3 regions of the Nocardioides sp. NPDC047086 genome follow, and region 3 is predicted to be linked to each of the others. Evidence: riboswitches for the same ligand, from Rfam matches in the RefSeq annotation. Region 3 holds a riboswitch; each other region holds the start of a gene.
The links. A riboswitch is a leader RNA that binds a small molecule or an ion and turns the genes downstream of it on or off. The one in region 3 is predicted to bind cobalamin.
Positions count from the first base shown of each region.

Region 1 (10,783 bases), on a different contig from region 3:
CACCGTGACCGTCGAGATCGATGGTGAAGAGGTCGGCACCGCGGTCGTCCAGCCTGACGGCACCTGGTCGCTCGAGGTCACCGACCCGCTCGCCGCGGGGGAGCACACGGTCGAGGCGGTCCAGACCGACCCGGCGGGCAACACCAGCCCGGCGACCACGGTCGACTTCACCGTCACCCCGGCGGCCCCGGTGATCACCTCGCCCCAGGACGGCGACAGCGTGGACAAGACCCCGGACGTCGCCGGCACCGGCCAGCCCGGTGCGAACGTGACGGTCCAGGTCGACGGGAAGGATGTCGACACGGTTCGGGTCGGCGACGACGGCACCTGGTCCACGACGCTGCCCGCGCTCGAGTGCGGCGACCACACCCTGACCGCAACTCAGGCCGTCACCCTCCCCGAGGGCGGCGCGGCTCGCGGGATCGCGGGCGCGGCCGGACGTACGGTCATCTCCCCGGCCTCGGACGCGGTCGCCATCGAGGTCGCCTGTGCCGGGAACGGCACCGACCCTGGCGGCTCCGCCGGTTCCGACGGCGGGGACCGGGGCGACGACGGTAACGGCGGGGTCCTGCCCAACACGGGCTCCCCGACCTTCCTCGCCGCGCTCCTCGGGCTGGGTATCGGCCTGGTGATCATCGGTGGGCTGATGGTGGCGGGGAGGTTCCGCCGCCAGAGCTGACGGGCCGGTCCCCCCGCGAGCCGTGGGGGGGGGACCGCTGACTTTCCCAGCCAGTCCGTGCCTTGCTCACAGGAGGCTCACAGCGGACGAGCGGAGTGTTGAGGCATCAACAGCCTCAAGGAGCACCCGATGTCCCGTTCTCGTCGTATCCGCCGTTCACTGCTCGCCGTCGCGGCGATCCCGCTCGTCGCGATCCCGGTCGCCACGCCTGCCCTCGCCGTGGCGGCGGTCGCCAGCAGGACGTACGTCGCCGAGTCGAGCCCGGGGTCTGTTTCCGGCTCCCTCGGGACCTACGGAGGAGACAGCTACCAGGGCGGGATCAGCGGCGGCTACGGCTACGGTGGGACCGCGGATCCCTACCAGCGCGGTCTCGGCACCTCGACCGCCACGGTCGACTCCGAGCCCGCGACCGAGACAGAGTCGACCGGCGTCGTGCTGATCAACACCACGGTCGGCTACGGCACCGCGCAGGGCGCGGGCACGGGGCTCACGATCACGGGCGACGGGATCGTGGTGACCAACCACCACGTCGTCGAGGGTGCCACCTCGATCACCGTGACGGATCCGAGCACGGAGGAGACGTACGCCGCGAAGGTCCTCGGCTACGACGACCTCCATGACGTCGCGGTGCTGCAGCTGGAGGACGCCTCGGGGCTCTCGACGGTCGCGACCGACCGGGACGCCGCCACCCAGGGCGAGCAGGTCACCTCGGTGGGCAACGCCGAGGGCCAGGGCTCGCTCTCGGCCGCGGACGGCACGGTCACCGACCCGAGCACCGCGATCACCGTCGACAACGAGGACGGGACCACGGCCGCGTTCAGCGACCTGATCGAGACGGACGCCGACGTCGTCTCCGGAGACTCGGGCGGCGCCCTGCTCGACGAGGACGGCGAGGTCATCGGGATGAACGTCGCCGCAACCTCGGGCTCGGCGGAGATCTCCGGCTACGCCATCCCGATCGACACCGTGCTCGACATCGCCGCCCAGATCCTGGCCGGCGAGGAGTCGGGCGACGTCGAGATCGGTGGCTCGGCCGCCGCGCTCGGGGTGCAGGTCGACACGACCAGGTCGACGCTGGTCGTCGGTGTCGTCGAGGACGGTGCGGCCGCGTCCGCCGGGATCGCCGAGGGCAGCACGATCTCCTCCGTCGGCGGGACCGCGGTGGCCAGCATCGAGGACATCACCTCGGTCCTCGACAGCCACGAGCCCGGCGACGAGATCTCGGTCGGGTGGACCGATGCCACGGGGGCGGCCCACACCGCCACCGTCACGCTCGGCGAGGGTCCCGTCGCCTGAGCACGAGAGTCAGCTGCTCGGCTCGTCGTCATCGTCGGAGATCGGACGCTCCGCCCTGATCGGGATCGCGCCGGTGTAGCCCTCGCGGTCGAGGGCGATCTGCTGGACGCGGTCGCGGACGAGCCGCCAGCCGATCATCAGCGCGGGGATGATGATGACCAGGGTCGCGACCGTCCAGGTGCCGATCGGGTAGTCGAAGCCCATCAGGACGAGCACGGTGGCGAGGAACACGAGCGTGGCGTAGCCGGTCCACGGTGATCCCCACAGCCGGAAGTCGGGCCGGTACATCAGGCCCTTCTTCCACCGCCGGTAGAGCTGGATCTGGCAGATCACGATGGTCGCCCAGGACGCGATGATGCCGAGCGCCGACATGTTCAGCACGATCTCGAACGCCTGGCCCGGCACGATCGCGTTGAGGCCGACACCGAGGAGCGTGATGCTGCCGGTGAGCAGGATCCCGCCGAACGGCACCCCGTTCCTCGACATCCGGGCGGTGAAGGTGGGCGCGCTCCCGCTCATCGCCATCGACCGCAGGATGCGCCCGGTGGAGTAGAGGCCGGCGTTGAGCGAGGAGAGTGCCGCGGTCAGAACGACGAGGTTCATGATCGTGCCGGAGTTCGCGATCCCCAGCTGGTCGAAGAACGTCACGAACGGGCTCTCGTCGGCCCGGTAGGACGTGTAGGGCAGCAGCAGTGCCAGCAGCACCAGCGAGCCCACGTAGAACACCGCGATGCGCGCGATGACGGAGTTGATCGCCCGGGGCATGATCTTCGCCGGCTCGGCGGTCTCGCCGGCGGCGGTGCCGACGAGCTCGACCGCTGCGTACGCGAAGACGACGCCCGAGATGACGATGACCAGCGGCAGCACGCCGACGGGGAACAGCCCGCCGTTGTCGATGACCATGCCGATGCCGGTCTCCTGGCCGTTGAGGTCCTCGCCGCCGGCGAGCACGATCATCCCGAGCACGAGGAAGGCCAGCAGCGCGACCACCTTGATGAGCGCCGCCCAGAACTCCAGCTCGCCGAAGAGCTTGACCGAGATCAGGTTCATCGAGAGCACGACCGCGAGCGCGACGAGCGCGATCACCCATTGCGGGACGACCTCGAAGGTGCCCCAGAAGTGCATGTACGTCGCGATCGCGGTGACGTCGACGATGGAGGTCATCGCCCAGTTCAGGAAGTACATCCAGCCGGCGGCGAACGCGGCCGGCTCGCCCAGGAACTCGCGCGCGTAGGAGACGAACGATCCCGACGAGGGCCGGTGCAGCACGAGCTCGCCGAGCGCGCGCAGGATGAGGAAGACGAACACTCCGCACAGGGCGTAGACGAGGAAGAGGCCCGGCCCGGCCTCGTGGAGGCGGCCGCCTGCCCCCAGGAACAGCCCGGTGCCGATGGCGCCGCCGATCGCGATCATCTGCAGCTGCCGCGGGCTGAGGCTCTTGTGGTAGCCCTCGTCCTCGTCCGTCAGGCCGCTGGCCTGGCTGCCGGTCTGGTCGTCGGTGTCGGTCATCGGCTCGCTCCCGGTCCGGAGTGCGGTGGCTCGGGCACGTCCTTGAACAGCAGCCATCCGCCGACCACGGCGACGACCGCCGCTGCGGCGTAGCCGAGCAGCGACCACCAGCCGAGGTGCAGGTACGCCGTCACCCCGACGATCGCCAACGCGAGGAACACCATCGTCATGCCGATGATCGGCGTCCGTGGCCTGTACGGATCCCGTGCCAATGCGATCACCTCACCTGCGGAGCCCCCGATGGCCCCGCTCCGGGGACCAATTAGAGCGCATCGAGCGTGTTCTCGCGGTGACCGGACGTCGCCCGGCGTTTCCGTTCCACCGAACGGCAAATAACAGTAAGGTCGCCTTACAGTTAACCCCCATGAAGGAGCGTTCGATGCGTAGCTCGAGGATCCGCACCATCCGCACCACACTCACGGCGACCGCCGCTCTGGCTCTCGTCCTGGTCGCCCCGCTGGCCGCGCCGGCCGCGGTGCCCGACACCCAGGCCGGCGGTGCAACCCGGGCCGGAGAGGTCGAGGCCGCTGCCCTCACCTGGTCCGACGAGTTCGACGGGCCCGCCGGCAGCGCCCCCAACGGCGCCAACTGGAACTTCGAGACCGGCGGCGGGGGCTGGGGCAACAACGAGCTGCAGACCTACACCGACTCCCGCGACAACTCCGCGCTCGACGGCAACGGCAACCTGGTCATCACCGCCCGGCAGAGCGGGAGCGGCTATACCTCGGCCCGGCTCACCACCAAGGGCAAGGTGCAGCCGAAGTTCGGGCGCCTGGAGGCGCGGATCCAGATCCCGCGCGGCCAGGGGATCTGGCCGGCGTTCTGGATGCTGGGCGGCCAGTTCCCGAACACGCCGTGGCCGAACGCCGGTGAGATCGACATCATGGAGAACGTCGGCTACGAGCCCCATCTGGTCCACGGAACCCTGCACGGTCCGGGATACTCCGGCGGCAACGGCATCACCGGTCAGTACATGCACCCGCAGGGCTGGTCCTTCGCCGACACCTTCCACACCTTCGCCATCGACTGGCAGCCCGGCTCGATCACCTGGTCCGTCGACGGCGTCGCCTACCAGACCTTCACCACGGCCAACACCGGAGCCAACCCCTGGGTCTTCGACCAGCCGTTCTTCTTCATCCTCAACGTCGCGGTCGGCGGCAACTGGCCCGGAAACCCCGACGGCACGACCCAGTTCCCGCAGAGCATGGTCGTGGACTACGTACGCGTCTACGACTCCCAGCTCTGAGCGAACCGGTTCCGTTCAGGAGCCGGACCAGTTGAGCGACAGCACGGCCTGCTCCTCGGAGGCGTCGAGAACCTTCGCGGTCATGCCCTTGAGGTAGTAGGCCTTGCTGTCGCCGACCGGAATGATCGTGGCCAGGCCGCCGGTGCTCGAGTTCCCCGCTGCCGAGAGCGTCAGCCCTACGCCGGTCGGGCTCACGTCGGTGACGGTGAGCCGTTCCCAGCCGCCGGTGTCCAGGCCCGGGGTGCCTTCCCAGGCGAGGTCCGGGTCGAGCTCGATCTCGGTGCCCTTCTCGACGAGTACCTCGCAGGTGGCGTCGGAGCATTCGTCGTACGCCGCTCAGTCCGTCGCGCTGAAGCCGCCGCCGCCCGACGAGTCGCGGTCGGCGTTGCCTCCGTTGTCATCGCTGCCGCCGCACGCGGTCGTGAAGAGCGCGACGGTGACCAGCGCAGCGGCGATACCGGTTGTCTTCACGGGTTCTCCGTCCGAGAAACGGTGTTCGGCTCACTGAACCAGAAGTTTGCTCTCGTACTTGCCGGAGCGGTCCGATAGCAGGCCGCTTCGGCCCGGCTATCCATCACGCCGGGCCGAGGAAACGGATGACGACGCCGTCGTCGTGGTGCACCCGGGCCCGCACGCCGTAGACCTCGGAGATGAGGGTCTCGGTGAGCACCTGTGCGGGCGGGCCGCCGGCCACGACGCGGCCTTCCGAGAGCACGAAGACCTGGTCGCAGTAGGTGGCGGCGAGGTTGAGGTCGTGCAGTGCGACGAGGCAGGTCGTGGGCATCCGGCGGACCAGTGCGAGCAGGGCGAGCTGGTGACGTACGTCGAGGTGGTTGGTCGGCTCGTCCAGGAGCAGGATCTCCGGCTCCTGGGCGAGCGCTCGCGCGATCTGCGTACGTTGCCGCTCGCCGCCCGACAGGGTCGAGAAGCGCTGGTCGAGGCGGTCGGCGATGCCGGCGTGGGCGGCGGCCTCCTCGATGACTGTTCGGTCCTCGGCGCTGTCGGGTGCCCAGGCCGGGCGGTGGGGGACCCGGCCGAGGGCGACGACGTCGCGGACGCGGAGGTCCTGGCTGGTCGCCGGCTCCTGCTCCACGACCGCCAGCCGCCGTGCGAGGCGGCGCCGGGACATGCCGGTGAGCGGGCGGCCGTCGAGGCTTACGTCTCCGGAGGACGGCGGCCGGAGCCCGGCGAGGATGCGGATCAGTGAGGACTTCCCGGACCCGTTGGGGCCGAGCAGCCCGACGGTGGTGCCGTCCTCGACCCGGAGGGACACGTCGTCGACGACGATCCGGCCACGGGGTGCCCAGCGGACCCGGCCGGCCTCGAGCGCCGTCATCGGCGTGCCCTCATCAGCACCAGCGCGAAGGCCGGCACCCCGACCAGCGCGGTGGCCACCCCGACCGGGAGCTCTTCGGGGTCGATCACCGTCCGGGCCGCGGTGTCGACCCAGATCAGGAAGATCGCGCCGAGCAGCGCGGTGGCCGGGAGCAGCAGCCGGTGTCCGACTCCGACCAGCGCGCGAGCCAGGTGCGGCAGCACCAGTCCGACGAAGCCGATCGCCCCGGACGTGGAGACGATGACGGCCGTCATCAGTGCCGTGAGCACGAGGAGTACGACCCGGATGCGGGTGACGTCGACGCCGAGCGAGGCCGCCGCGTCGTTGCCGAACGCGAACGCGTCCAGCCATCCGGCGCCCGCGACACAGCAGAGCAGCCCGCCGAGCACGATCACCCCGCAGACGAGCACGTCGGTCCAACTCGCCGAGGAGAGCGACCCGAGCAGCCAGAAGAGCACCCCGCGCGTCTGCTCGGCGTCGGCCGCGGTGAACACGATGAACGAGGTGAGCGCGGAGAAGAGCTGGGTGGCGGCGATGCCGGCGAGCACGAGCCGGTCGGTGGTGCCGCCGGCGAGCGAGGCGAGCAGCAGCACCAGCGCGAACGAGACGAGCGCGCCCGCGAACGCCCCGGTCGAGAGGCCGATCGCGCCCGACCCGATGCCGAGCACGACGACCGCGACCGCCCCGGTGGAGGCACCCGAGGAGATGCCGAGCACGAACGGGTCGGCGAGCGGGTTACGCAGCAGCGACTGCAGGATCACCCCGCAGATGGCCAGCCCAGCCCCGCAGATCCCGGCCAGCAACGTACGCGGCAGCCGCAGGTCCCACACGATGCTCTGCTGCAGCAGAGTGAGGTCGGAGGAGCCGAGGCCCACCCGGTCGGCGACCACGCCGTAGACATCGGCGACGCCCAGGTCCGAGGGCCCGACGGTGATGGCACCTGCGACCGAGGCCAGCACCGCCAGGGGAGCGACGCACAGCAGGACCCCGGCGACCCCGATCGCCGAGCCGTCACCCCCGTCGCCCGAGCCGTCACCCCCGTCGCCCGAGCCGTCACGTACGTCGGCCGAGCCGTCACGGCCGTGCCAGGTCGGCCGACCGGGCTGACGCCTCGGCCGACGGGGGTGACGCTTCGGCCGGTCGGGGAGGCGTACCGACATCAGCGGAGGCCGAGGTCGGCGAGCTGGTCGGCGGTGTTCTCCACCGCGTAGACCGTGCGGATCGAGGGGTTGAGCTCGGCGCCGGAGAGGGTCACGAAGCGGTCGTTCTTCACCGCGTCCATCTGCGCGGTCACCGGGTTGCTCTTCAGGTAGTCGATCTTCGCGCGGGCGGTCTCGGCGGTCTGGCTCTTGCGGGTCAGGTCGCCGAGGACGATGACGTCGGGGTTGCGCTCGGCGACGGTCTCCCAGTTGATCTGCGGCCACTCGTCGGTGGTGTCGTCGAAGACGTTCTCGATGCCGAGGGTGCGGCCGATGATCCCCGGGCCGCCGCAGCAGCCGGCCAGGTAGGGCGACTCGGAGTTGGCGAACCAGTACATCGCGCTCACCTCGTCGTCGGGCGCCTTGCTCTCGGCGGCCTCGAGGCGGCGCGTCAGGTCGGCGACGAGCTCCTCGCCCCGTTCGGGGACGCCGAAGATCCGCGCCAGGTCGGTGATCTCCTGGAGGATCGTGTCGATCTCGAGCACATCGTGGCGGGTGCCGTCGTCGTCGCCCTCGTTGTCCTTGAGGCACTCGGCGGGGGAGAGGTAGGAGCCCACGCCGAGCTTCTCCAGGTCCTCGGGCGTGGTCACCCCGCCCTCACCCAGCGTGCTGATGAAGGAGGCGGTGACGAAGTCGGGCTCGGCCTCCAGGACGCGCTCGTAGGAGGGCGCGTTCTCGGCGAGCCGGGGCACGTCCTCGTTGTCGGCGGCGAGCGAGTCGAGCACCGGGTCGGTCCAGTTGGCGGTGCCGGCCATCTTGTCGGCGAGGCCGAGCGAGAGCAGGATCTCGGTGGTGCCCTGGTTGAGCGAGACGACACGCTCGGGCGGTGCCTCGAGGGTGATCTCACGCCCGCAGTTGGTCAGGGTGAGCGGGAAGCCCGCGGCCTCGGTGGCCGCCCGGTCTGCGCCGGCGGGCTGGTCGGCGGAGCAGCCGGCGAGCGCGGAGCCGAGCATCAGGACGGTGCTCGCGGTGAACGTTCGGGCCAGGAAGGGTCGGATGGTGCGGGACAGGTGCACGTCGGTCCTCGAGCAGGTCGCGGGCTGGTGCGCGTCGCCCGTGCTGACCGGCAGCGGTCTGCTGCAGGGCCAGCAGGTCTTCGGACTCGGGATCGACCGGAGCGAGACGCCTTCCCAGGCCCGAGGGCCCAGTGGCACAGTGTCCCGTCCGTCACCCACACCGCTGCGCGTCAGTCCCGGACTCTCACCGGGTTCCCGTGCCGGGACTACGTCCCGAGCGGCTGGCCACACGACCGTAGCAGGCGACCGTGCGCGGGCGGGGTACGACCTCAGCCCTCGCGATGGGCGCTCAGCCCGTCCTCCCCGGGCGCGACCGAAGCGTGGAGCCTGATCGTGTGGTCGTAGTGCTCCTCGGCCATCGGCCGGTAGCCGATCCGCGGCTCCGTCATCACACCCTCGAGACGTACGCTCAGGTCGGCCTCGACGCGCGCGACGGCCTGGGCGTCGATGGTGTCGGCGTCGGTGATCAGGTGCGGTCGGAGCGGGTCCATCCCGGTGTACCAGAACGTGCCGTGCAGCAGCGGCCACAGGACGTCCTCGATGTCTCCGCTGATCCCGCGCGGCCCGAGGGTCGCGGCCCGGTCACCGGCGGTGACCACGGTCAGCGCGCGCTTGCCGACCAGGCCGCCCTTGCCGTACTTGAGCGGCTTGCCGGTCTCCGGGTCCGGTACGTCGAAGGCGAACCCCGACTCGAAGACCCGGTCGATCCAGCCCTTGAGGATGGCCGGCACCGAATACCACCACAGCGGGAACTGCACGACCAGCAGATCGGCCTCCCGCAGCCGCTCCTGGTGGCGGCGTACGTCGGCCTGGCCCTGCTCCACCAGAAGTGGATTGAAACCTTCTCGATAGAGGTCGATCTCGTCGACGCTCCAGCCCGCCGCGCCGAGCGCGTTCACGCCGATCTCGCGCAGCCGTCCGTTGAGTGATGACGCGTGCGGATGTGCCCATACCCAGAGTGCGTGCATGGGGTCCTGAACGCCGTCTGACGCGGTGGGATTCCCGCCTGGATGCGGACGGGCGTCGAAGCGGTCTGAGGACAAAGTCCGGATCTCGCTCAAATTAGCGGCCTCAGAGTGTTGACGTATGTGATTGCCATCACTAGCGTAAACCAGACTTGAAACCTTTCAATTCGAGGAGTTGCCCATGCCGGACACACCCGCCGCACTGGAGCTGCGGGACGTGGCCAAGTCGTTCGGCCCCGTACGCGCCCTCCGCTCCGGAAGCCTCCGGGTCGAGGCCGGATCCATCCACGCGCTCGTGGGGGAGAACGGAGCCGGGAAGTCGACCCTGGTCAAGATCGTCGCCGGGCTCTACCGCCGCGACGCCGGCGACTACCTGCTGGCCGGGGAACAGGTCGACTTCCGCAACACTGCCGACGCCAAGCAGGCCGGGGTCGCGGTCATCTACCAGGAGCCGACCCTCTTCCCCGACCTCTCGGTCACCGAGAACATCTTCATGGGACGTCAGCCGACCAATCGCTGGGGCAGGATCGACCGCGCCGCGATGCGCACCGAGGTCGTCGAGCTCTTCGCCAGGCTCGGAGTCCCGATCGAGCCCGACCGTCCCACCGAGGGCCTCTCGATCGCCGACCAGCAGCTGATCGAGATCGCCAAGGCGCTCTCGCTCGACGCCAAGGTCCTGATCATGGACGAGCCGACCGCCGCCCTCTCGGGCAACGAGGTCGACCGGCTGATGAGCGTGGCGCGCACGTTGCGCGACCAGGGCTGCGCCGTGGTCTTCATCTCCCACCGCTTCGACGAGGTCTTCGCGCTCTGCGACACCATCACGGTGATGCGCGACGGCGGCTACATCTCCACCGACCCCATCTCGGCGGTCACCGAGGACCAGATCGTCCAGCGGCTCGTCGGGCGCGAGGTCTCCGACCTCTACCCGAAGCTCGAGGCCACCGTCGGCAAGCCGCTGCTCGAGGTCAAGGGCCTCACCCGCACCGGCCTCTTCCAGGACATCAGCCTCACCGTCCGGGAAGGCGAGATCGTCGGCCTGGCCGGCCTCGTCGGAGCCGGACGGAGCGAGGTCGCCCAGGCGATCTTCGGCGTCGACCCCTACGAGAGCGGCGAGGTCACCCTCGAGGGTCGCCAGGTCCCCGCGGGTGACCCGAGACGGGCGATCGAGATGGGCCTGGCGTTCGTCCCCGAGGACCGTCGCCAGCACGGCCTCGTCCTGGACGCGCCGATCTCGCGCAACATCACGCTCCCGACGAGCGGCCGGCTCGCCCGCACCGGGCTGATCAGCACCGGCATCGAGAACCGCTCGGCCGCCGACTGGGCCGCCCGGCTCGAGGTCAAGGCCGCGACGCTCGACACCCTGGCCGGCACGCTCTCGGGCGGCAACCAGCAGAAGGTCGTCCTGGCCAAGTGGCTCTCGACCCGGCCCAAGGTGCTGATCATCGACGAGCCGACCCGAGGCATCGACGTCGGCACCAAGTCCGAGGTCCACCGCCTGCTCTCGACCCTCGCGCAGCAGGGTCTCGGGATCCTG
Region 1 covers NZ_JBEYUV010000006.1:33,265-44,047, reverse strand. Annotated here, with positions in the region: gene ABZ796_RS06615 (Ig-like domain-containing protein) at 1-679, shown strand, start outside; gene ABZ796_RS06610 (trypsin-like peptidase domain-containing protein) at 809-1,975, shown strand; gene ABZ796_RS06605 (amino acid permease) at 1,985-3,484, opposite strand; gene ABZ796_RS06600 (hypothetical protein) at 3,481-3,705, opposite strand; gene ABZ796_RS06595 (glycoside hydrolase family 16 protein) at 3,864-4,730, shown strand; gene ABZ796_RS06590 (hypothetical protein) at 4,746-4,925, opposite strand; gene ABZ796_RS06585 (hypothetical protein) at 5,067-5,201, opposite strand; gene ABZ796_RS06580 (ABC transporter ATP-binding protein) at 5,305-6,066, opposite strand; gene ABZ796_RS06575 (iron chelate uptake ABC transporter family permease subunit) at 6,063-7,226, opposite strand; gene ABZ796_RS06570 (ABC transporter substrate-binding protein) at 7,226-8,281, opposite strand; cobalamin riboswitch at 8,335-8,522, opposite strand; gene ABZ796_RS06565 (NAD(P)H-dependent oxidoreductase) at 8,551-9,249, opposite strand; gene ABZ796_RS06560 (sugar ABC transporter ATP-binding protein) at 9,428-10,783, shown strand, end outside.
Region 1: it holds a riboswitch for cobalamin, as region 3 does, so the genes downstream of both, ABZ796_RS06570 (ABC transporter substrate-binding protein) here and ABZ796_RS26615 (VWA domain-containing protein) in region 3, are expected to answer to the same signal.

Region 2 (10,783 bases), on a different contig from region 3:
CTGACGCCGCAGCAGGCCGGGGGTGGTGATGGTGTGGCGGGTGAACGGCTTGAGCGGGCCGGCCAGCACCCGGTTGCGTACGTCCTCGGGCGCATGGGCCAGGAGCACCTTGCCGACGCCGGTGGAGTACATCGGCAGGCGCGAGCCGACCGAGGAGACGATGGGTACGTTGCGGGTGCCGCGGAGCGTCTCGAGATAGAGCACGTGGCCGTCCTCGCGAACGGCCAGATGGACCGTCTCCAGGGTCGCACCGTAGAGATCGTGGAGGAACGGCGACGCGACCGAGCGCAGGTCGGTGGCGACCGGCGCGAGCAGGCCGGCGTCCCACAGCCGGCGGCCGACGGCGTACGTCCCGTCCTCGTCCCGCACCAGCGCGCCCCACTCGACCAACTCGGCGACCAGCCGGTGGGCGGTCGGGAGGGAGAGGTCCGCTCGGCCGGCGAGCTCGCTGAGCGTCAGCCGGCGATGGCCGGCGTCGAAGGCGCCGATGAGACCGAGCACGCGCGAGGCGACCGTGCGGCCCCCGCTTCCACCTGCCATCCGATTCACCCTTTCCAGCGGGCCTTTCGCTCAGCGGAAGCCCATGCTTTCATCGTACGCCTCGCACACCTAGCGTTCGGAACGTGACAGCGACCACCGAGACTCAAGCCGACCTCTCGGCCGAGATTGCCCAGATCGAGGCGAACAGCACCGAGGCCGAGGCCGCGGGTCAGAACGTACGCCAGCCCCTGCTGGACTACCCGCCCTACCGGTCCAGCATCCTGCGCCACCCCACCAAGGACCCGCGCCACGCGGACCCGGAGACGATCGAGCTGTGGGCTCCGTGCTTCGGGCACTCCGACGTGGAGCCGCTCGAGGCCGACCTGACCATCGCCGGCAGCAACGAGCCGATCGGCGAGCGGATCACGGTCAGCGGCCGGGTCCTCGACGGCGAGGGACGCCCCGTGCGCAACCAGCTCGTGGAGATCTGGCAGGCCAACTCCGCGGGCCGCTACATCCACAAGCGCGAGCAGCACCCCGCTCCGCTCGACCCCAACTTCACCGGCGTCGGCCGCTGCCTCACCGACGCCGAGGGACGCTACCGGTTCCAGACGATCAAGCCCGGCCCCTACCCGTGGGGCAACCACATCAACGCCTGGCGGCCGGCGCACATCCACTTCTCGCTCTTCGGCCGCGCGTTCACGCAGCGGCTGATCACCCAGATGTACTTCCCCAGCGACCCGCTCTTCGCGCTCGACCCGATCTACCAGTCGATCACCTCGCAGAAGGACCGTGACGCCCTGGTGGCGAAGTACGACCACGACCTCTCCACCCCCGAGTACTCGATGGGCTACAGCTGGGACATCGTCCTGACCGGCCCGAGCCGCACCTGGACCGAGCCCGAGGAGGGCGACCTGTGAGCACCACGACCCGCACTCCCGGCCAGACCATCGGCCCCTTCTTCGGCTACGCGCTCCCCTACGAGGGCGACGCCGACCTCGTCCCGCCGGGCAGCCCCGGCTCGATCCGGCTGCACGGCTGGGTCTACGACGGCGCCGGCAACCCGATCCCCGACGCGCTGCTCGAGATCTGGCAGACCGACGCCGAGGGCAACGTCCCGCAGGCCGAGGGGTCGCTGCACCGCGACGGCTGGACCTTCACCGGCTGGGGTCGCGCCGACACCGACCCGAACGGTCACTACACCTTCTCGACCGTGCTTCCCGGCCCGGCGAAGGAGGGCGCGGCACCGTTCTTCGCTCTCACCGTCTTCGCCCGCGGTCTGCTCGACAAGCTGCACACCCGGATCTACCTGCCCGAGCACCCCTCCAACGCCGGTGACCCCCTGCTGGTGTCGCTGTCCGAGGACGAGCGTGCGACGCTGGTGGCAACTGCGGACGCAACCGGGTTGCGATTCGACATCCACCTCCAGGGCGACCGCGAGACCACTTTCCTTACCTACGGCTGAGGAGTCGAATGTCGCTGCTGTGGCCAGGCGAGGAGCGCGCCGGGGATCTCTTCTCCGAGGCCGCCTATCTCGCCGCGATGGTGCGTGTCGAGGAGGCCTGGCTGGCCGCGATCGTGTCCTCCGGGATAGCCCCCGAGGAAGCACGTACGCCGCTGGCCGGCCTGGTCTCCGAGGCCGATGTCCCGAGGCTGGCCGAGGGCGCGGAGGCCGGGGGCAACCCGGTCATCGGCCTGGTCAAGCTGCTGCGTGGCCGCCTCGACGGCGAGGCGGCCCGATGGCTCCACAAGGGCCTGACCAGCCAGGATGTCGTCGACACCGCGCTCGTGCTCTGTCTCGCCGACGTGCTCGACCGGGTCGAGGACGAGCTCGCCGCGCAGGCCGCCGCGCTGGCCGGTCTCGCCCGGGAGCACCGCACCACCGTGATGTCGGGCCGCACGCTGACCCAGCACGCGGTGCCGATCACCTTCGGGCTCAAGGCCGCGACCTGGCTCTCCGGCCTGAGCGATGCCGCCGAGGCGCTCCGCCGGACGCGTACGTCGCTGCCCGCCCAGATCGGCGGCGCCGCCGGCACCCTGGCGGCGGTCGTCGGCCTGGCCCGGCTCCGCGGTCTCGGTGACCCCGTGTCCGCCGCCCAAGAGGCGGCCGCGACCACGGCGACCGCCCTCGGACTGGCCCCGCAGGCGCCCTGGCACACCAACCGCGCCCCACTGACCTCGCCCGCCGACGCGCTGGTCACCACGGCCGACACCTGGGGCCGGATCGCCACCGACATCACCCTGCTGACCCGCCCGGAGATCGGCGAGCTCGCCGAGCCGGCCGGTGAGGGGCGTGGCGGTTCCTCGACCATGCCGCACAAGTCCAACCCGGTGCTCTCGGTGCTCGTCCGCCGCCACGCGCTCGCCGCTCCCCCGCTGGCCGCCACGCTCCACACCACGGCGGCGACCTACGTCGATGAGCGTCCCGACGGCGCCTGGCACGTCGAGTGGGAGACCCTGGCCACGCTGGCCCGGCGGAGCGTGGTCGCCGCCTCGCAGACCACCGAGCTGCTCGCCGGGCTCCGCGTCGACGCCGCCCGGATGCGCGCCACGGCCGAGGCCGCGGGCGCGGACCTGCTGGCCGAACAGCGGTCGCTGACCGGCTTCGTAGGCGGCGAGATCCTGGCCGGCTCCGAGGCCGCTGCAGGTCTCGATGACTATCTCGGCGCCACCGATGCCCTCATCGACACCACTCTCGCCCGCGCCCACGAAATCTGGAAGACCGAACTCTGGAAGGACCCGTCATGACTCCGAGGATCACCCCTGTCGAGCTGGCCGGAGACCCGAGCAAACCGCTCCTGGTCGTCGGCCCGTCGCTCGGCACCTCGGTGACCGCGCTCTGGGCCGCCACCGCCGAGCTGCTCGCGGACAGTTTCCACGTCATCGGCTGGGAGCTCCCGGGCCACGGCCACGGCGCTCCCACCAAGGAGCCGTTCTCGATGGCCGACCTCGCCGCCGGCGTACTCGCCTGCGTCGACCGGGTCCTCACCGACCGCGGCGAACGCCACGGCACCTTCGCCTATGCCGGCGACTCGGTCGGCGGGGCCGTCGGTCTCCAGCTCATGCTCGATGCCCCCGCCCGGGTGAGCGCCGCGGTGCTCACCAACACCGGCGCGAAGATCGGCGAGCCCGAGGGCTGGAACGACCGGGCGACGACCGTGCGTGCCGCCGGCACCGCCTCCCAGATCGCGGGCTCCACCCAGCGCTGGTTCGCCCCCGGCTTCCTCGAGCGCGAGCCCGCCCGGGGCGGCGCCCTGCTCCATTCGCTGCGCGACGCCGACGCGGAGAGCTACGCGCTGGTGTGTGAGGCACTGGCGACGTACGACGTCCGCGGCCGGCTCGCCGAGATCGCGGCCCCGGTCCTGGCGGTCGCGGGTCTCGACGATGCCCCGACGCCGCCGGCCTCGCTGGAGGAGATCGCCGTCGGGGTGCGCAACGGGCGGCACGTCACGCTCGACGCCGTCGGCCACCTCGCTCCCGCCGAGGCCCCGCACGCCGTCTCCACCCTGATCACCTCCCACGTGACCGCGGCAGACCCGGCCTATGCGGCCGGGATGAACGTACGCCGCCAGGTGCTCGGCGACGCCCACGTCGACCGGGCCACCGCCGCGATCACCGACGTCAACCGCGACTACCAGGACCTGATCACGCGCTATGCCTGGGGCACCATCTGGACCCGCCCCGGCCTCGCCCGCCGTGACCGCTCGATCGGGGTGCTCACCGCCCTGGTCGCGGGGCGCCACTTCGAGGAGCTCGAGTTCCATCTCCGCGCCGCCCTCACCAACGGGCTGACGCGTGAGGAGATCATCGAGGTGCTCCTGCAGACCTCGATCTACGTCGGCGTACCCGCCGCCAACACCGCGTTTGCCGTCGCCAACCGCGTCCTGAACGAATGACCGTCCCGCTGGTCGAGCGCTGGCGCTCGCGGCTCGACCAGCGTAAGAACTTGGCCATGAAGCCACATTCCGCGACCGTCGTCGGCGCCGGGCCCAACGGCCTGGCGGCGGCGATCGTGCTCGCGCAGCACGGCGTGAGGGTCACGGTCCTCGAGGCCGCCGAGACCGTCGGCGGTGGCACCCGCACCGCCGAGCTGACCCTGCCCGGGTTGCGCCACGACATCTGCTCGGCGATCCACCCGCTCGGGGTGGCCTCACCGTTCCTGCATGGCCTCGAGCTGGAGAAGTACGGCCTGACCTGGCGTTTCCCCGAGATCCAGCTGGCCCATCCGGTGGACGCGAGCACGACCGCGCTGCTGCACCGCTCCGTCGAGGAGACAGCCGCCGGGCTGGGCGCCGACGGACGGCGCTGGCAGCAGCTGTTCGGCCCGGTCGTCCGCGGCTTCGACGCGATCTCGGAACACATCCTCGGCCCGATGGTGCGGCCCCCGCGGCATCCGTTCCGGCTGGCCTCCTTCGGGATGCGCGCCGCTCCCCCGGCCACTGTGCTCGCCCGGGCCTTCCGCGAAGAGCCGGCCAAGGCGCTCTTCGCCGGCTGCGCGGCGCACGCGTTCCAGCCGCTGGAGCGCCCGGGCACGGCCGCGGTGGGCACCATGCTCGTGGTCAGCGGGCATCGCTACGGCTGGCCCGTCGCCGAGGGCGGCTCCCACGCGATCACCCTCGCCATGGCGCAGCGGCTCGAGGAGCTGGGCGGCACCATCGTCACCGGCACCACCGTCCGTGACCTGGCCGACCTTCCGGACGCCGATGTGACCTTGTTCGACACCAGCCCCGGTGGCTTCGCCGACATCGTCGGTGAAGCGCTCCCCCAGCGGCCTCGACGGGCGATGCGGAGGTGGCAGCACGGCCCCGCGGCGTACAAGCTCGACCTGGCCGTACGCGGGCCGATCCCGTGGCGCGACCCGCAGATCGGCCGCGCCGGGACCGTCCACCTCGGCGGGACGAGCGCCGAGGTGGCGACCAGCGAGCGGGAGATCGGGGCAGGCAGGATGCCGGGGCGTCCGTTCGTGCTGCTCGGTCAGCAGTACGTCGCGGACCCGTCCCGCTCGGCGGGAGACCTCAACCCGGTCTGGGCCTACGCGCAGGTCCCGCACGCCTACGAGGGCGACGCCACCGACGCGGTGCTCGCCCAGATCGAGCGCTTCGCGCCCGGTTTCCGCGACCGGATCGTGGCGACCCACGTGACCACACCGGCCGGCTACGCGGCGTACAACCTCAACTACGTCGGGGGTGACATCTCCACCGGCGCCAACACCCTTCGCCAGCTCATCGTCCGACCCACCCTCACCGCCTACGAGACCGGCATCCCCGGGATGTTCCTCTGCTCCGCCGCCACCCCGCCCGGCGCCGGCGTCCACGGCATGTGCGGCTACCACGCCGCCCATCGCGCCCTGCGCCACCTGGCCGCGGAGAAACCGGGTGCCACCGGCGTACGTCCTGGATAGCGTCTGGCTCATGCCGCAAGCCCGCCTGCGCACCGAGCGCCTCGACCTGGTCCCGCTGAGCGAGGAGCATCTGCCGTTCCTGGTCGAGCTCAACTCCGACCCGGTGGTGCTGCGCTTCCTGTTCACCCGCGCACTCACGCCGCAGGAGACCGAGGAGCGGATGCACACCTGGATCCGGGTGGCGAAGGAGACCGAGGGGCAGGGCAAATGGATCGCGTACGCAGCCGGTGAGGCCGTGGGCCTCTACATGCTCGAGCCGCCCGACCATCCGCCCCGCACCGATGCCGCCGAGCTGGGCTACCGGCTCCCGCAGCGGCACTGGCGGAAGGGATTCGCGAAGGAGGGGTCGCGCGAGCTGCTCCGGCACGCTTTCGAGGACCTCGGCCTCGACACGGTGATCGCGCAGACGATGGCCGTCAACGAGGCCTCCCGGGCGACCATGGCGTCGGTCGGGATGAGCTTCGTGCGCAGCTTCCAGGAGGAGTTCGAGGAGCCGCTCGCCGGGCACGCCGACGGCGAGGTCGAGTACGAGATCAACCGCGAGACCTGGCTCGCGGGCCCCGCGGGGTAGGCTGCGAGCACGCTCGTGGCGCAGGAACCCGGTGAGAGTCCGGGGCGGTTCCGCCACTGTGACGTCCGTACCGCTGCTGGGCACGGGCACAGCCAGACACTGGCCGCGGGCAATCCGACCGATCGACGGGGCGAGAACCCCTAGGAGGAACTCGGCATGGCCGACCCTGCACGCGTACGCATCGCCCTTCTGTCCACCTCGGACACCGACCTGCTCTCAGCCCGTGCCAGCGGCGCCGACTACGCCTGGGCGAACCCGTCGCGGGCGACCGACCTCGAGGCCGTCGTCGCCGGCGCCGACCTGGTGGTCTTCCGGCTCCTCGGCTCGCCCAACGAGCTGTGGGAGGGCTTGAGCGCGGTCAAGGAGCGCGGCACGCCGGTGGTGGTCCTGGGCGGCGAGCAGCAGCCGAGCGCCGAGCTGATGGAGCACTCCACGGTGCCGATGGGTGTCGCCGCGGAGGCCCACCGCTATCTCGCCGAGGGCGGGCCGGCCAACCTCGCCCAGCTGCACGCGTTCCTCTCCGACACGGTCCTGCTGACCGGGTTCGGGTTCGAGCCGCCGGCGGAGGTGCCGGCGTGGGGGTTCGCGGAGCGTGTTGGTCATCTCGACAAGCTCGATACAACGCTCCACACGCCTTCGCCTAGCGGCTCGACCAGCGGGAAGGCTCGGATCGGGGTGCTCTACTACCGCGCCCACGAGACCAGCGGGAACACCGCCTTCGCGCACGCGCTGGCCGACGCCATCGACGCGACCGGCACGGCCACCGGCGTACCCGTCTTCGCGGGCTCGCTGCGCTCGGCGCCCGACGACCTCTACGAGGCGCTCGGCACCCTCGACGCGCTCATCGTGACCGTGCTCGCGGCCGGCGGCTCCGTGCCCGCGTCCGCCTCCGCCGGCGGTGAGGACGAGGCCTGGGACGTCGAGCGGATGGCGGCGCTCGACATCCCGGTGCTCCAGGGTCTGTGCCTCACCAGCTCGCGCGCGGAGTGGGAGGTCTCTGACGACGGCGTCACGCCGCTCGACTCGGCCAACCAGATCGCGATCCCGGAGTTCGACGGCCGGATCATCACCGCCCCGTTCTCCTTCAAGGAGCTCGACGAGCAGGGGCTCCCCCACTATGTCGCCGACCCCGAGCGCACCGCCCGCGTGGCCCGGATCGCGGTCAACCACGCCCGGCTCCGCCACACTCCGAACGCCGAGAAGCGCCTCGCGCTGGTGCTCTCCGCCTACCCGACCAAGCACGCCAGGATCGGCAACGCGGTCGGCCTGGACACCCCGGTCTCCGCAATCCGGATGCTGCGCCGCCTCCGCGAGGAGGGCTACGACCTGGGGCAGGACAACGAGGTCGTACGCCTCCTCGACGGCCCGGACGACACGGCCGCCGGCGATGCCCTGATCCACGCGCTGATCGCCGCGGGCGGCCAGGACGAGGAGTGGCTGACCAACGCGCAGCTCACCGACGCCCACGTCCGCATCTCCAAGGCGTCCTACGACGAGTGGACCAAGGATCTCCCTGCTGACCTACGCGAACAGATGGTCGAGACCTGGGGTCCGACGCCGGGCAACCTGTTCGTCAACGACGACGGCGAGCTCGTCCTGGCCACCCTCCAGGCCGGCAACATCGTCATCCTGATCCAGCCGCCGCGCGGGTTCGGCGAGAACCCCGTCGCCATCTACCACGACCCCGACCTGCCTCCGTCCCACCACTATCTGGCCGCCTATCGCTGGTTGGAGCACGGCTTCCGCGCCGACGCCGTCGTACACCTCGGCAAGCACGGCTCGATGGAGTGGCTGCCCGGCAAGAACGCCGCCCTCTCGGCGAGCTGTGGCCCGGACGCGGCGATCGGCAACATGCCGCTGATCTACCCGTTCCTGGTCAACGACCCGGGCGAGGGCGCCCAGGCCAAGCGCCGCGCGCACGCCACGATCGTCGACCACCTGGTCCCGCCGATGGCGCGCGCGGAGTCCTACGGCGACATCGCGCGGCTGGAAGGGCTGATGGAGGAGTACGACCGGATCTCCTCGATGGACCCGGCCAAGCTGCCCGCCATCCGCGGCGAGATCTGGCAGCTGATGAAGGCGGCCGAGCTCCACCGCGACCTCGGCATGGAGGAGCGTCCCGAGGACGACGACTTCGACGACTTCATGCTCCACATCGACGGCTGGCTCTGCGAGATCAAGGACGCCCAGATCCGCGACGGCCTGCACGTGCTCGGCGGCGCCCCCGAGGGCGAGGCGCGGATCAACCTGGTGCTCTCGATCCTGCGCGCCGCACAGGTCTGGGGCGGCGTCGGCGGCGCCGTGCCCGGTCTGCGGGCGGCCCTCGGCCTCAAGGAGGGCGCCGACACCCGGACCGTCGACGAGATCGAGACCCAGGCTCGCGCTCTGGTGGAGCGCATGGACGCGGCCGGCTGGGACCCGGCCGTCGCCGAGTCGCTCCACGACGACCCGGCCGTCCAGCAGGTGCTCGCCTTCGCCGCCGAGCAGGTGGTCCCTCGCCTGGCGAGGACGACCGACGAGCTGGGCGCCGTCCTGCACGCGCTGGACGGTGGCTTCGTCCCCGCGGGGCCCTCTGGCTCGCCGCTGCGGGGGCTCGTCAACGTACTTCCGACCGGGCGCAACTTCTACACCGTCGACCCCCGCGCGGTCCCGAGCCGGCTGGCCTGGCAGACCGGGCAGGCGATGGCCGACTCGCTGCTGCAGCGCTACCTGGACGAGACCGGCGACTACCCGACGTCGGTCGGGCTCTCGGTCTGGGGCACCAGCGCGATGCGTACGTCCGGCGACGACGTCGCCGAGGTGCTCGCGCTCCTCGGGGTGCGCCCCGAGTGGGACGAGGCGTCGCGTCGCATCACCCACCTCGACGTCATCTCGCTCGCCGAGCTGGGCCGGCCCCGGATCGACGTGACCGTACGCATCTCCGGGTTCTTCCGCGACGCGTTCCCGCACGTCGTCTCGATGCTCGACGACGCCGTCCGGATGGTGGCCGACCTCGACGAGCCGGCCGCGGACAACTTCGTCCGCGCGCACACCCTCGAGGACCTCGCCGAGCACGGCGACCAGCGCCGGGCGACGGCCCGCATCTTCGGCTCCAAGCCCGGTTCGTACGGCGCCGGGATCCTGCAGGTGATCGAGGCCGGCAACTGGCGCTCCGATGCCGATCTGGCGGATGTCTACACGGCGTGGGGCGGCTTCGCCTACGGCCGCGACCTCGACGGCGCCCCGGCGGCCGACGACATGCGCACCAACTACCGCCGGATCAAGGTCGCCGCCAAGAACGTCGACTCCGCCGAGCACGACATCGCCGACTCCGACGACTACTTCCAGTACCACGGCGGCATGGTCGCGACCGTCCGCGCGCTGACCGGCAGCGAACCGAAGGCGTACGTCGGCGACTCCACCTCCCCCGACGCCATCAAGACCCGCACGCTGCAGGAGGAGACCAACCGCGTCTTCCGCGCCCGGGTGGTCAACCCGCGCTGGATCTCGGCCATGCAGCGCCACGGCTACAAGGGTGCCTTCGAGCTGGCCGCGACCGTCGACTACCTCTTCGGCTTCGACGCGACCGCCGGCGTGGTGCAGGACTGGATGTACGAGAAGCTCGCCCGCGAGTACGTCCTGGACGAGACCAACCAGGAATTCATGCGGACCTCGAACCCGTGGGCGCTGCGTGGGATCGTGGAGCGGCTGCACGAGGCAGCCGAGCGCGGGCTGTGGGAGTCGCCCGACCCCGAGCTCGTCGCACAGATGCAGGAGATCTATCTCGACATCGAAGGCGACCTGGAGGACGAGTGACGCGTCGGATCAAGATCATCGGCGTCGGTCCCGGCGACCCCGACCAGGTCACCCTCGAAGCCGTCGCCGCGATGCGATCGGTCGACTACTTCCTGGTCACCGACAAGTCGGGCACGGCCAAGGGCGGGATGCCGGATCCGCTGGTGCGGGCCCGTGAGGAGCTGCTCGACCGCCATCTGTCCACGCCCGCGCGAGTGGTGAAGGTCGCCGACGCCCCTCGCGAGCGGCGTGAGGAGTTCACCGGGACCGACGAGGACTATCAGACGGCCGTCCGGGAGTGGCACCGTGCCCGGGTCGAGCGCTACCTCGCCGTGCTGGCCGAGCACCCGGGCGACGTCGGCTTCCTGGTCTGGGGCGACCCGGCCTTCTACGACTCCACGATCCGGGTCGTCGACCAGATCGCTTCGCTGGTCGACGTCGAGGTCGACGTCATCCCGGGGATCTCCTCGGTGCAGCTGCTCGCCGCGCGGCACCGGCTCGTGCTCCATGACGTCGGGCGACCGCTCTACGTCACCACCGGCCGCGCGGTGCTCGAG
Region 2 covers NZ_JBEYUV010000021.1:84,328-95,110, forward strand. Annotated here, with positions in the region: gene ABZ796_RS16395 (IclR family transcriptional regulator) at 1-540, opposite strand, end outside; gene pcaH (protocatechuate 3,4-dioxygenase subunit beta) at 624-1,400, shown strand; gene pcaG (protocatechuate 3,4-dioxygenase subunit alpha) at 1,397-1,945, shown strand; gene ABZ796_RS16410 (lyase family protein) at 1,954-3,228, shown strand; gene ABZ796_RS16415 (alpha/beta fold hydrolase) at 3,225-4,376, shown strand; gene ABZ796_RS16420 (NAD(P)/FAD-dependent oxidoreductase) at 4,433-5,881, shown strand; gene ABZ796_RS16425 (GNAT family N-acetyltransferase) at 5,892-6,452, shown strand; cobalamin riboswitch at 6,452-6,575, shown strand; gene cobN (cobaltochelatase subunit CobN) at 6,609-10,247, shown strand; gene cobF (precorrin-6A synthase (deacetylating)) at 10,244-10,783, shown strand, end outside.
Region 2: it holds a riboswitch for cobalamin, as region 3 does, so the genes downstream of both, cobN (cobaltochelatase subunit CobN) here and ABZ796_RS26615 (VWA domain-containing protein) in region 3, are expected to answer to the same signal.

Region 3 (9,408 bases):
ACGCCGAGCGGCTCGCGGTGCGGATGATCCACGGCAGCGGCCAGGTCGACCTCGCCTCCGACCTGGTCATCCACCCCGGCCTGGTGAAGGCCGCGCGAGGCGCGCTGGAGGCCGGGGCGCCGATCCTGTGCGACGCGACGATGGTCGCCACCGGGGTCACCCGCAGCCGGCTCCCGCGCGAGAACGAGGTGCTCTGCATGCTCGGCGACGACCGGGTCCCGGCGCTGGCCCGGGCCTGGGGGACGACCCGCACCGCCGCCGCGCTGTCGCTGTGGGAGCCCTACCTGGAGGGGGCCGTGGTCGCCATCGGCAACGCCCCGACGGCGCTGTTCCACCTGCTCGAGATGATCCTCGACGGCGGCCCCCGGCCGGCCGCGATCGTCGGCTGCCCGGTCGGCTTCATCGGCGCCGCCGAGTCCAAGGAGGCGCTCGCCTCGTTCGCCGCCGACCACGGGATCGACATCCCCTTCGTCACCGTCCGGGGCCGCCGTGGCGGCTCCGCGATGACCTCCTCCGCACTCAACGCACTCGCCCAGGAGCAGGAATGAGCACTCCGATCCGTGGGAGCTTCACCGTCGTCGGCATCGGCCCGGGCGACCCCGAGCTGATCACCCTCAAGGCCGCCCGGCTGATCGGCGCGGCGCCGGTGATCGCCTACCACGCCGGGGTGCGCAAGCAGTCCCACGCCCGCCGGATCGCGTCCTCGCTGATCCCGGCCGGTGCGGTGGAGGAGGAGCTGCGCTACCCGGTCACGACGGGGACCACAACCCACCCGGGCGGGTACGTCGGGGCGATGGCGGAGTTCTACGAGTCCTGCGCGGTGCGGCTCTCGGCCCATCTCAACGCCGGCCGTGACGTGGTCCTGCTCGCCGAGGGCGACCCGCTCTTCTACGGCTCCTCGATGTACCTCCACGACCGGTTCAAGGAGGTCTACGAGACCTCCGTCGTGCCGGGCGTCCCCGCCTTCGCCGCCGCCACCGCCGCCGTCTCGACGCCGCTGGTGCGTCAGACCGACGTCCTCACGGTGCTGCCGGGCACGCTGCCCGAGCCCGAGCTCGCCCGTCGGCTGGCCGACACCGAGGCCGCCATCATCATGAAGCTCGGCCGGACCTTCCCGGCGGTTCGTTCCGCGCTCGAGGCCGCTGGGCGGCTCGAGGGTGCCTGGTACGTCGAGCGGGCCTCGCAGCCCGAGGAGCGCTGGCTGCCGGTGGCGGACGTGGACCCAGCCTCGGTTCCCTACTTCTCGCTCATCGTCGTCCCCGGCGACACCGCCCCCGCGCCGCACGCTGGTCGAGCCTCCACCCCCGTCGGTCGAGCCGGAGTCGTGAGGAACGAGCGACTCCGTGTCGAGACCAACACGGTCGAATCGAGCGCGTCGGGGGACCGTGTTGGTTTCGACACGCTCGCTGGCGCTCGCGGCTCAACCAGCGGTGGCGGTGGCGGGGAGGTGCTCGTCGTCGGGCTGGGGCCGGGGCCCGACGGGTGGCTGACGCCCGAGGTCTCGGCCGCGCTGGCCGAGGTCGGACACGTCGTCGGCTACGCGCCCTACGTCAACCGGGTGCCGCAGCGCGCCGGGATGCAGCGGCATGCGTCGGGCAACACGGTCGAGGTCGACCGGGCTCGGCACGCCCTGGACCTGGCGCTTGCGGGGGAGCGGGTCGCCGTCGTCTCCGGCGGTGACGCCGGTGTCTTCGGGATGGCCTCCGCGGTGTTCGAGGCCGCCGAGGACCCGGCCTACGCGGGCGTACGCGTCCGGGTGCTGCCCGGGGTCAGCGCCGTCCAGGCTGTGGCCGCGCGTGCGGGCGCGCCGGTCGGTGCCGACTTCGCGGTGATGTCTCTCTCCGACCGGCTCAAGCCGTGGTCCGTCGTCGAGGACCGGCTGCGCGCGGTCGCCGCCGCCGACCTGGTGCTGGCCATCTACAACCCCGCCTCCCGCTCGCGCACCGAGCAGATCGGACTGGCTCGTGACGTACTCCTCGAGCAGCGCAAGCCCGACACCGTCGTGGTCGTCGGCCGCGACGTCGGGCGGGCCGAGGAGTCGCTGACGGTGACCACGCTCGGTGATCTCGACGCGGCCTCCATCGACATGAAGTGCCTGGTCATCGTGGGGGCGAGCTCGACGCGGGCGACCGCGGCGGGGCAGGTCTGGACGCCGAGGTATGTCCGATGACCGTCCACTTCGTAGGAGCCGGGCCCGGCGCCGCCGACCTGCTGACCGTACGCGCGACGAGGATGCTCGCGGCCGCCGACGTGGTGCTCTATCCCGGCACCTACCTCGACCCCGAGGTGCTGGGGCACTGCAGCCCCGAGGCCCAGCTGGTCGACACCCAGAAGCTCGATCTGGACCAGATCGTCGGCGAGATCGTCGCCGCCCATCGTGGGGGCAAGCAGGTCGTACGCCTCGTCTCCGGCGACCCCTCGGTCTACTCGGCGGTCGCGGAGCAGACACGGCGGCTCGATGCGGCCGAGGTGCCGTGGGACGTGACCCCCGGGGTGCCCGCCTATGCGGCCGCGGCCGCGCTGGTGGGGCGGGAGCTGACCGTTCCGCTGGTGGCGCAGTCGGTCGTCCTCACCCGGACCCAGGCACGGTCGACGGCCATGCCGGAGGGGGAGTCCCTCGCCGCGTACGCCGCGACCGGCGCCACGCTCGTGCTCCACCTGGCGATCCGGCGCACCCGCGAGCTGATGGCCGAGCTGTTGCCCTACTACGGCCCGGAGTGCCCGGTCGTGGTCGTCTACCGTGCCAGCCAGCCCGCGGAGCGGGTGCTGCGTGGAACGGTGGCGACGATCGCCGACGCGGTCGAGGACGCGGGGCTGCGGCAGGCGGCCGTCATCCTCGCCGGGCCCGCGCTGGCCCGCGACGGGGGTGAGTCGTTCCTCTACGACGCCGCTCGGGTGCGTGCCTGATGGAGCTCTGCGCCTGATGGACCTCTATGACGCGATCAACCGCCGCCGCGACACCCGCGCGGAGTTCACCGGCGAGCCGATCCCACCCGACGTCCTCGAGCGGGTCCTCTCGGCAGCCCACGCCGCCCCGAGCGTCGGGATGTCGCAGCCGTGGGACTTCGTGCTCGTACGCGACGCCGACCGCCTCGACCGCTTCCACGCCCACGTCGCGAGCGAACGGGAGACCTTCGCCGCCACCCTGTCCGGCGAGCGGGCCGAGACCTTCTCCCGGATCAAGATCGAGGGCATCCGCGAGTCCGGGCTGGGCATCGTGGTCGGCTACGACCCGACCCGCGGCGGCCCCAACGTCCTCGGCCGCCATGCCATCGCCGACGCGGGCCTCTACTCGGTCGTCTGCGCCATCCAGAACCTCTGGCTCGCCGCCACCGCCGAGGGCCTCGGCGTCGGCTGGGTCAGCTTCTACCGCGAGGAGTTCCTGCGCGACCTGGTCGGGATGCCCGAGGGCGTACGTCCTGTCGCCTGGCTCTGCGTCGGCCCTGTGGCCGACCTTCCCGACACCCCGGACCTGGAGCGCTTCGGCTGGCGCCACCGCTCACCGCTCTCGACGGTGGTCCACGAGGAGAAGTTCGGGTAGTCCGTCAGAATCGGCGGGTGAAGAAGTACATCCTCTTCGATCAGAGCTGAAGCGCATCGTCCTCGCATGAGATGCGGAGCTTTTACTAGACGATGACACCTTGTGAACTAGGTGGATTCACCAGGTGTCATCGTCTAGTAAAAGGCGCGCTGTAGGACCACTGCACCACCGTGCGCTGAGGGGCCCAGCCGCGGAAGGTGCCGATGGCGTCGACGGACTCGACCGAGATCCGGGTCAGCTCGCCGCCGAGTTCGGCATGCTGTCGCGCCAGGAGTTGCTCGGTCTCCAGGGTGACGCCGTGGACCACGAGCCGGCCGCCGGGGCGGAGGGCGGTGAGGCAGGTGTCGAGCACGCCGGGGCGGGTCGCGCCGCCGCCGATGAAGATCGCGTCGGGTGCCGGGAGATCGCCCAACGCATCGGGGGCTCGGCCCTCGACGACATTCAGCCCGGGGACGCCGAGACGGGCCGCGTTGCGGGCGATCCGGGCGGCGCGCTCGGGGGAGGCCTCGACCGCGGTCGTGGTGCACGACGGGTGCGCGCGCATCCACTCGATCCCGATCGACCCGGCACCGGCGCCGACATCCCACAGGTGCGCGCCAGGTGTGGGCGCCAGTCGGGCCAGGGCCGAGGCCCGCAGGTCGCGCTTGGTCAGCTGGCCGTCGTTCTCGAAGGCGTCGTCGGGAAGGCCGGCGGTCCAGCCGAAGAGGGGCGCGCCGACGCACTCGATCGCCACGATGTTGAGCCGCGGCGACTCCCCGTTCCACACCGAAGCGGTCGCGGACCGAGCGCTCTCGGTCTCCGCCCCGAGGTCGCCCAGCACGGTCATCGCGGACTCTCCGAAACCGGCTGAGACCAGCAGGTCCGCGATCGACGCGGGGGTCGACTCGTCGGAGGAGAGTGCCAGGATCCGGCGGCCGGGTGCGAGCTCGCGGGCGACCAGCGACACGTCGCGGCCGACCAGGCTGACGGCCACGCACGACTCGGCCGGCCAGCCCATCCGGGCGCGGGCGAGGGCGACGGAGGAGACGGCCGGCTCGATGCGTACGTTCTCCCGACCGAGGAGCGAGATCAGGGTCGTCCCGATGCCGGAGACCAGCGGGTCGCCCGAGGCCAGGGCGACCGCGTCCCCGACATCGTCGAGCAGCGCCGGGAGACCGTCACGCAGCGGCGAGGGCCAGGGCTCGCGACGCTGGCCGGGAACGTCCGGGACGAGGTCGAGGTGACGCTTGCCGCCGAGGAGGACCGGGGACTCCCGGATCAGATGCTGGTGACGTACGGGAATCTCGTCCCAACCTCCGGCACCGATGCCCACCACGACGATCATGAGGCCAGACGCTACAGTGACCGCACAGGCGCGAGGTGCCCCGACTGGGGAGAATCTGGGAAGCCGGTGAGAATCCGGCACAGGCCCGCTGCGGTGAATCGAGCCCCATCACGGGGACTCGACAAGTCCGAAGACCGGCCCCGCGTCCAACCATCCAACGCGATAGGGAGCGGGAGCCTCTCATGCCGGTGCACTACCCATTTTCTGCCGTCCTCGGCTGCCAGGCGGACGACCTCGACGACATGGGCCTCGCGCTCGTGCTCACCACGATCTCCCCGGAGATCGGCGGGGTCCTGGTCCGTGGCGAGAAGGGGACCGCGAAGTCGACGGCCGTACGTGGCCTGGCGGCCGTGCTGCCCTCGATCTCGGTCTACGCCGGGGACCGGTTCTCGATCGACCCGGCCGACCCGTCCGCGGAGTCGCCGGACGGGCCCTTCGGGTCCGCCGCCGTCGTGGAGAGCCGCCCGGTGCGGCTGGTCGAGCTCCCGGTGGGTGCCACCGAGGACCGGGTCGTCGGCTCCCTCCACCTGGAGAGCGCGCTCTCTCGCGGCGCGGTCGAGTTCGAGCCGGGCCTGCTCGCGCGGGCACACCGGGGTCTGCTCTACGTCGACGAGGTCAACCTGCTCCACGACCACCTGGTCGACCTGCTGCTGGACGCGGCCGCCATGGGCCGGGTCTCGGTCGAGCGTGACGGCGTCTCGGTCGAGCACGCCGCCCGGTTCGTGCTGATCGGCACCATGAACCCCGAGGAGGGCGAGCTGCGCCCGCAGCTGCTGGACCGCTTCGGGCTCACCGTCGAGGTCGCCGCGCCCCGGGATCCGGCGCTGCGCGCCGAGGTCGTACGCCGCCGGATGGCCTTCGACCTGGACGCTCCCGCGTTCGTCGAGCGCTATGTCGCCGCCGAGCGCGACCTGACCGCACGGGTCTCGACCGCGCGCACTCTCGTCGGGAAGGTCCGGCTCACCGCGCCCGGGCTGCTCAAGATCGCCGAGGTCTGCGCGGCGTTCGAGGTCGACGGGCTGCGCGCCGACATCGTCACCGCGCGCACCGCGGTCGCGCACGCGGCCTGGGCCGGCCGCTCCGAGGTCACCCGCGAAGACATCCGCCGCGCCGCCCTGCTCGCGCTGCCGCACCGCCGCCGTCGCAACCCGTTCGACGCTCCCGGTCTCGACGAGGACCTGCTCGACCGCATCCTCGGCGACGAGGAGCTGCCGCCCGAGCCGCCGGAGGGCGGGCCTGCGGATGGCTCGGGGGACGACTCGGGCGCCGAAGGTGACCCTGTTGGTCTCACTGAGTCAGATTCCGCTGGGCCTCCGCCTAGCGGCTCCGGCGGCTCGACCGAGGATGAACCCCCGTCGGTTGAGCCCGCGAGCGAAGCGAGCGGTGTCGAAACCAACACAGCCGATGACGCACTCGACCGGCCACAGTCGCCTTCCGGCGTCGCGCCCGAGTCCGTCACCGCCGCCGCCCCGGCCTACCGCCCCCGCCTCCTGACCGCGACCGGCCTCGGCACCGGCCGCTCCGGCGGCCGGAGCAAGGCGATCGGCAGCAGCGGCCGCCGGATCGGCGCGAACACCAGCACCCGCGGCTCGCTCCATCTCGTCGAGACGCTCAAGGCGGCCGCGGGCAAGCAGGCCGCCCGTCCGCGTACGTCCGCGAAGGTCGAGCTGCGCACCGAGGATCTCCGCACCGCGGTCCGCGAGGGCCGCGAGGCCAACCTGGTGCTCTTCTGCGTGGACGCGTCCGGGTCGATGGCCGCGCGCAAGCGGATGGCCCAGGTGAAAGCCGCCGTCCTCTCGCTGCTGCTCGACGCCTACCGGCGCCGCGACAAGGTCGGGATGATCACCTTCCGCGGCGAGAGCGCCGAGCTCGTGCTGCCGCCGACCGGGTCGGTCGACCTCGCCGCGGCACGCCTCGACGAGGTGCCCGCCGGAGGACGTACGCCGCTGGCCGAAGGCCTCCTCGAGGCCGCCCGGGTGCTCCAGCGCGAGCACCTCCGCGACCCCGATCTGCGCCCGCTGCTGGTGGTCGTCACCGACGGCCGCGCCAACTCATCCCGAAAAACTGCGCAGGCCCACGGCAAGGACGCCGTCCGGCGTTCGCAGCAGGCCGCCGCGTACGTCGCCGGCCTGGGCGTCACCACCATCGTCATCGACTCCGAGAGCGGACCGATGCGGCTCGGGCTGGCCCGTGAGCTGGCCGTGCATCTGGGAGCCGAGCACGTGCCGGTCGCCGAGGTGAGCGCCGAGGCGCTGACCTCCGCCGTCCACGGGTACACCGGATCCACCGTGGGAAGGGGCGCTGCCTGATGCCGAAGGGACAGCCGCTGAACGTACCCGACGACGGGCTCACCACCCGCCAGCGCCGCAACCGGCCGCTGCTGATGGTCCACACCGGGCCCGGCAAGGGGAAGTCGACCGCCGCCTTCGGGCTCGCGCTGCGTGGCTGGAACCAGGGCTGGCGGATCGGGGTCTTCCAGTTCGTGAAGTCGGCCAAGTGGCGCATCGGCGAGCAGACCGTGCTCGAGCGCCTCGGGAAGCTGCACGAGGAGACCGGCGAGGGTGGACCGGTCGACTGGCACAAGATGGGCTCCGGCTGGTCTTGGTCGCGCAAGCAGGGCGAGGCCGAGGACCACGCCGCGGCCGCCGCCGAGGGCTGGGCCGAGATCAAGCGGTGCCTGGCCGAGGAGCGCTACGACCTGCTGGTCCTCGACGAGTTCACCTACCCGATCAAGTGGGGCTGGGTCTCCGCCGAGGAGGTGGCCTCGGTGCTCTCCGAGCGCCCGGGGCGCCAGCACGTCGTGATCACCGGCCGTGACGCCGACCCTGCCGTGCTCGAGGTCGCGGACCTGGTCACCGAGATGACCAAGATCAAGCACCCGATGGACGCCGGCCAGAAGGGCCAACGGGGCATCGAATGGTGACCCTGCCCCGGCTGGTGGTCGCTGCTCCCTCGACCGGCTCGGGGAAGACGACCATCGCCACCGGGCTGATGGCGGCGCTGCGCGCTTCCGGGATGACGGTGAGCGGGCACAAAGTCGGCCCTGACTACATCGACCCCGGCTACCACGCGCTCGCCACCGGGCGGCCCGGGCGCAACCTCGACCCGCATCTGGTCGGCATCGAACGGGTGGTGCCGCTGCTGCTGCATGGTGCTGCGGGGGCCGACGTGGCGGTCATCGAGGGTGTCATGGGTCTCTACGACGGCCGCCTCGGCACCGACGGCTTCGCCTCCACCGCCCACGTCGCGGCGCTGACCTCCTCGCCGGCGGTCCTGGTCCTCGACGTCGCCCGGATGTCCCGCTCCGCTGCCGCGATCGCCGCCGGGATGGCGGCCTTCGACCCGTCGGTACGCATCGGGGGAGTCGTGCTCAACCGCTGCTCTCCCGGGCGCAACGCCTCCGAGATCCGGCGGGCGTTGGAGCAGGCTGGGTTGCCGGTGCTCGGCATGCTGCCGCGGGACGAGTCGCTCGCGTCCCCGTCGCGTCACCTGGGTCTCGTTCCTGTCGCCGAGCGCGACGAGTCGGTCGCGCTGATCGAGCGCCTGGGGGAGCAGGTCGCGGCTCACCTCGACCTGTCCGACCTGCTCGACGTCGCCCGCTCCGCCCCCGACCTCGACGATGTCGCTTGGGATCCGTTGCTGGAGCTGCGCGGGGACGACCGTGTTGGTTTCGACACGGCGTCGCTCGTACCTCACGACGCCGGCTCAACCAGCGGTGCCACCGCTGGTCGAGCCGCCCCCGCTGGTCGAGCCGCGAGCGCCGGCGAGCGTGTCGAGACCAACACAGCGCGCCCTGTGATCGCCGTCGCCGGCGGCCGCGCCTTCACCTTCCGCTACCCCGAGACCGAGGAGCTCCTGGAGGCGGCAGGCTGCGACGTACGCTCCTTCGACCCGCTCACCGATCCCGCGCTCCCCGAGGGCACGAGTGGGATCTACCTCGGCGGCGGCTTCCCCGAGATGTACGCCGCCGAGCTCGCCGCCAACCGATCCCTGCTCGAGGACCTCCGGGCCGCCGTCGAAGCCGGCGTCCCGACGGTCGCAGAGTGCGCCGGGCTCCTCTATCTGGCCGAGTCCCTCGACGGCGTACCCATGGCCGGCGCCCTCCCCGCCCACGCCGCCATGAGCGAGCGACTCACGCTGCGCTACCCGGTCGCCACCGCCCTCTCCGACTCCCTCCTCACCCGCGCCGGCGAGCAGGTCAGCGGCCACGAGTTCCACCGCACCACCACCTCGCCCCCGGCCGGAACCCAGGCAGCCTGGATCGTCGACGGCGCCCCGACCGGCTTCAGCAGCGACACTGTCCACGCGTCGTACCTCCATGTGCACTGGGCCGGCCACCCGCACCTGGCTCACCGCTTCGCCGAAGCCTCGCGCGCCTTCGCCGCTCGATCAGCCGCTGGTCGAGCCGCCCCCGCTGGTCGAGCCGACGCCCCCGCTGGTCGAGCCGACGCCACCGCTGGTCGAGCCGACGCCACCGCTGGTCGAGCCGACGCCACCGCTGGTCGAGCCGACGCCACCGCTGGTCGAGCCGACGCCACCGCTG
Region 3 covers NZ_JBEYUV010000063.1:73-9,480, reverse strand. Annotated here, with positions in the region: gene ABZ796_RS26640 (precorrin-8X methylmutase) at 1-548, shown strand, start outside; gene cobJ (precorrin-3B C(17)-methyltransferase) at 545-2,170, shown strand; gene cobM (precorrin-4 C(11)-methyltransferase) at 2,167-2,907, shown strand; gene bluB (5,6-dimethylbenzimidazole synthase) at 2,900-3,541, shown strand; gene cbiE (precorrin-6y C5,15-methyltransferase (decarboxylating) subunit CbiE) at 3,669-4,865, opposite strand; cobalamin riboswitch at 4,882-5,023, shown strand; gene ABZ796_RS26615 (VWA domain-containing protein) at 5,048-7,174, shown strand; gene cobO (cob(I)yrinic acid a,c-diamide adenosyltransferase) at 7,174-7,788, shown strand; partial or broken gene ABZ796_RS26605 (cobyrinate a,c-diamide synthase) at 7,782-9,408, shown strand, end outside.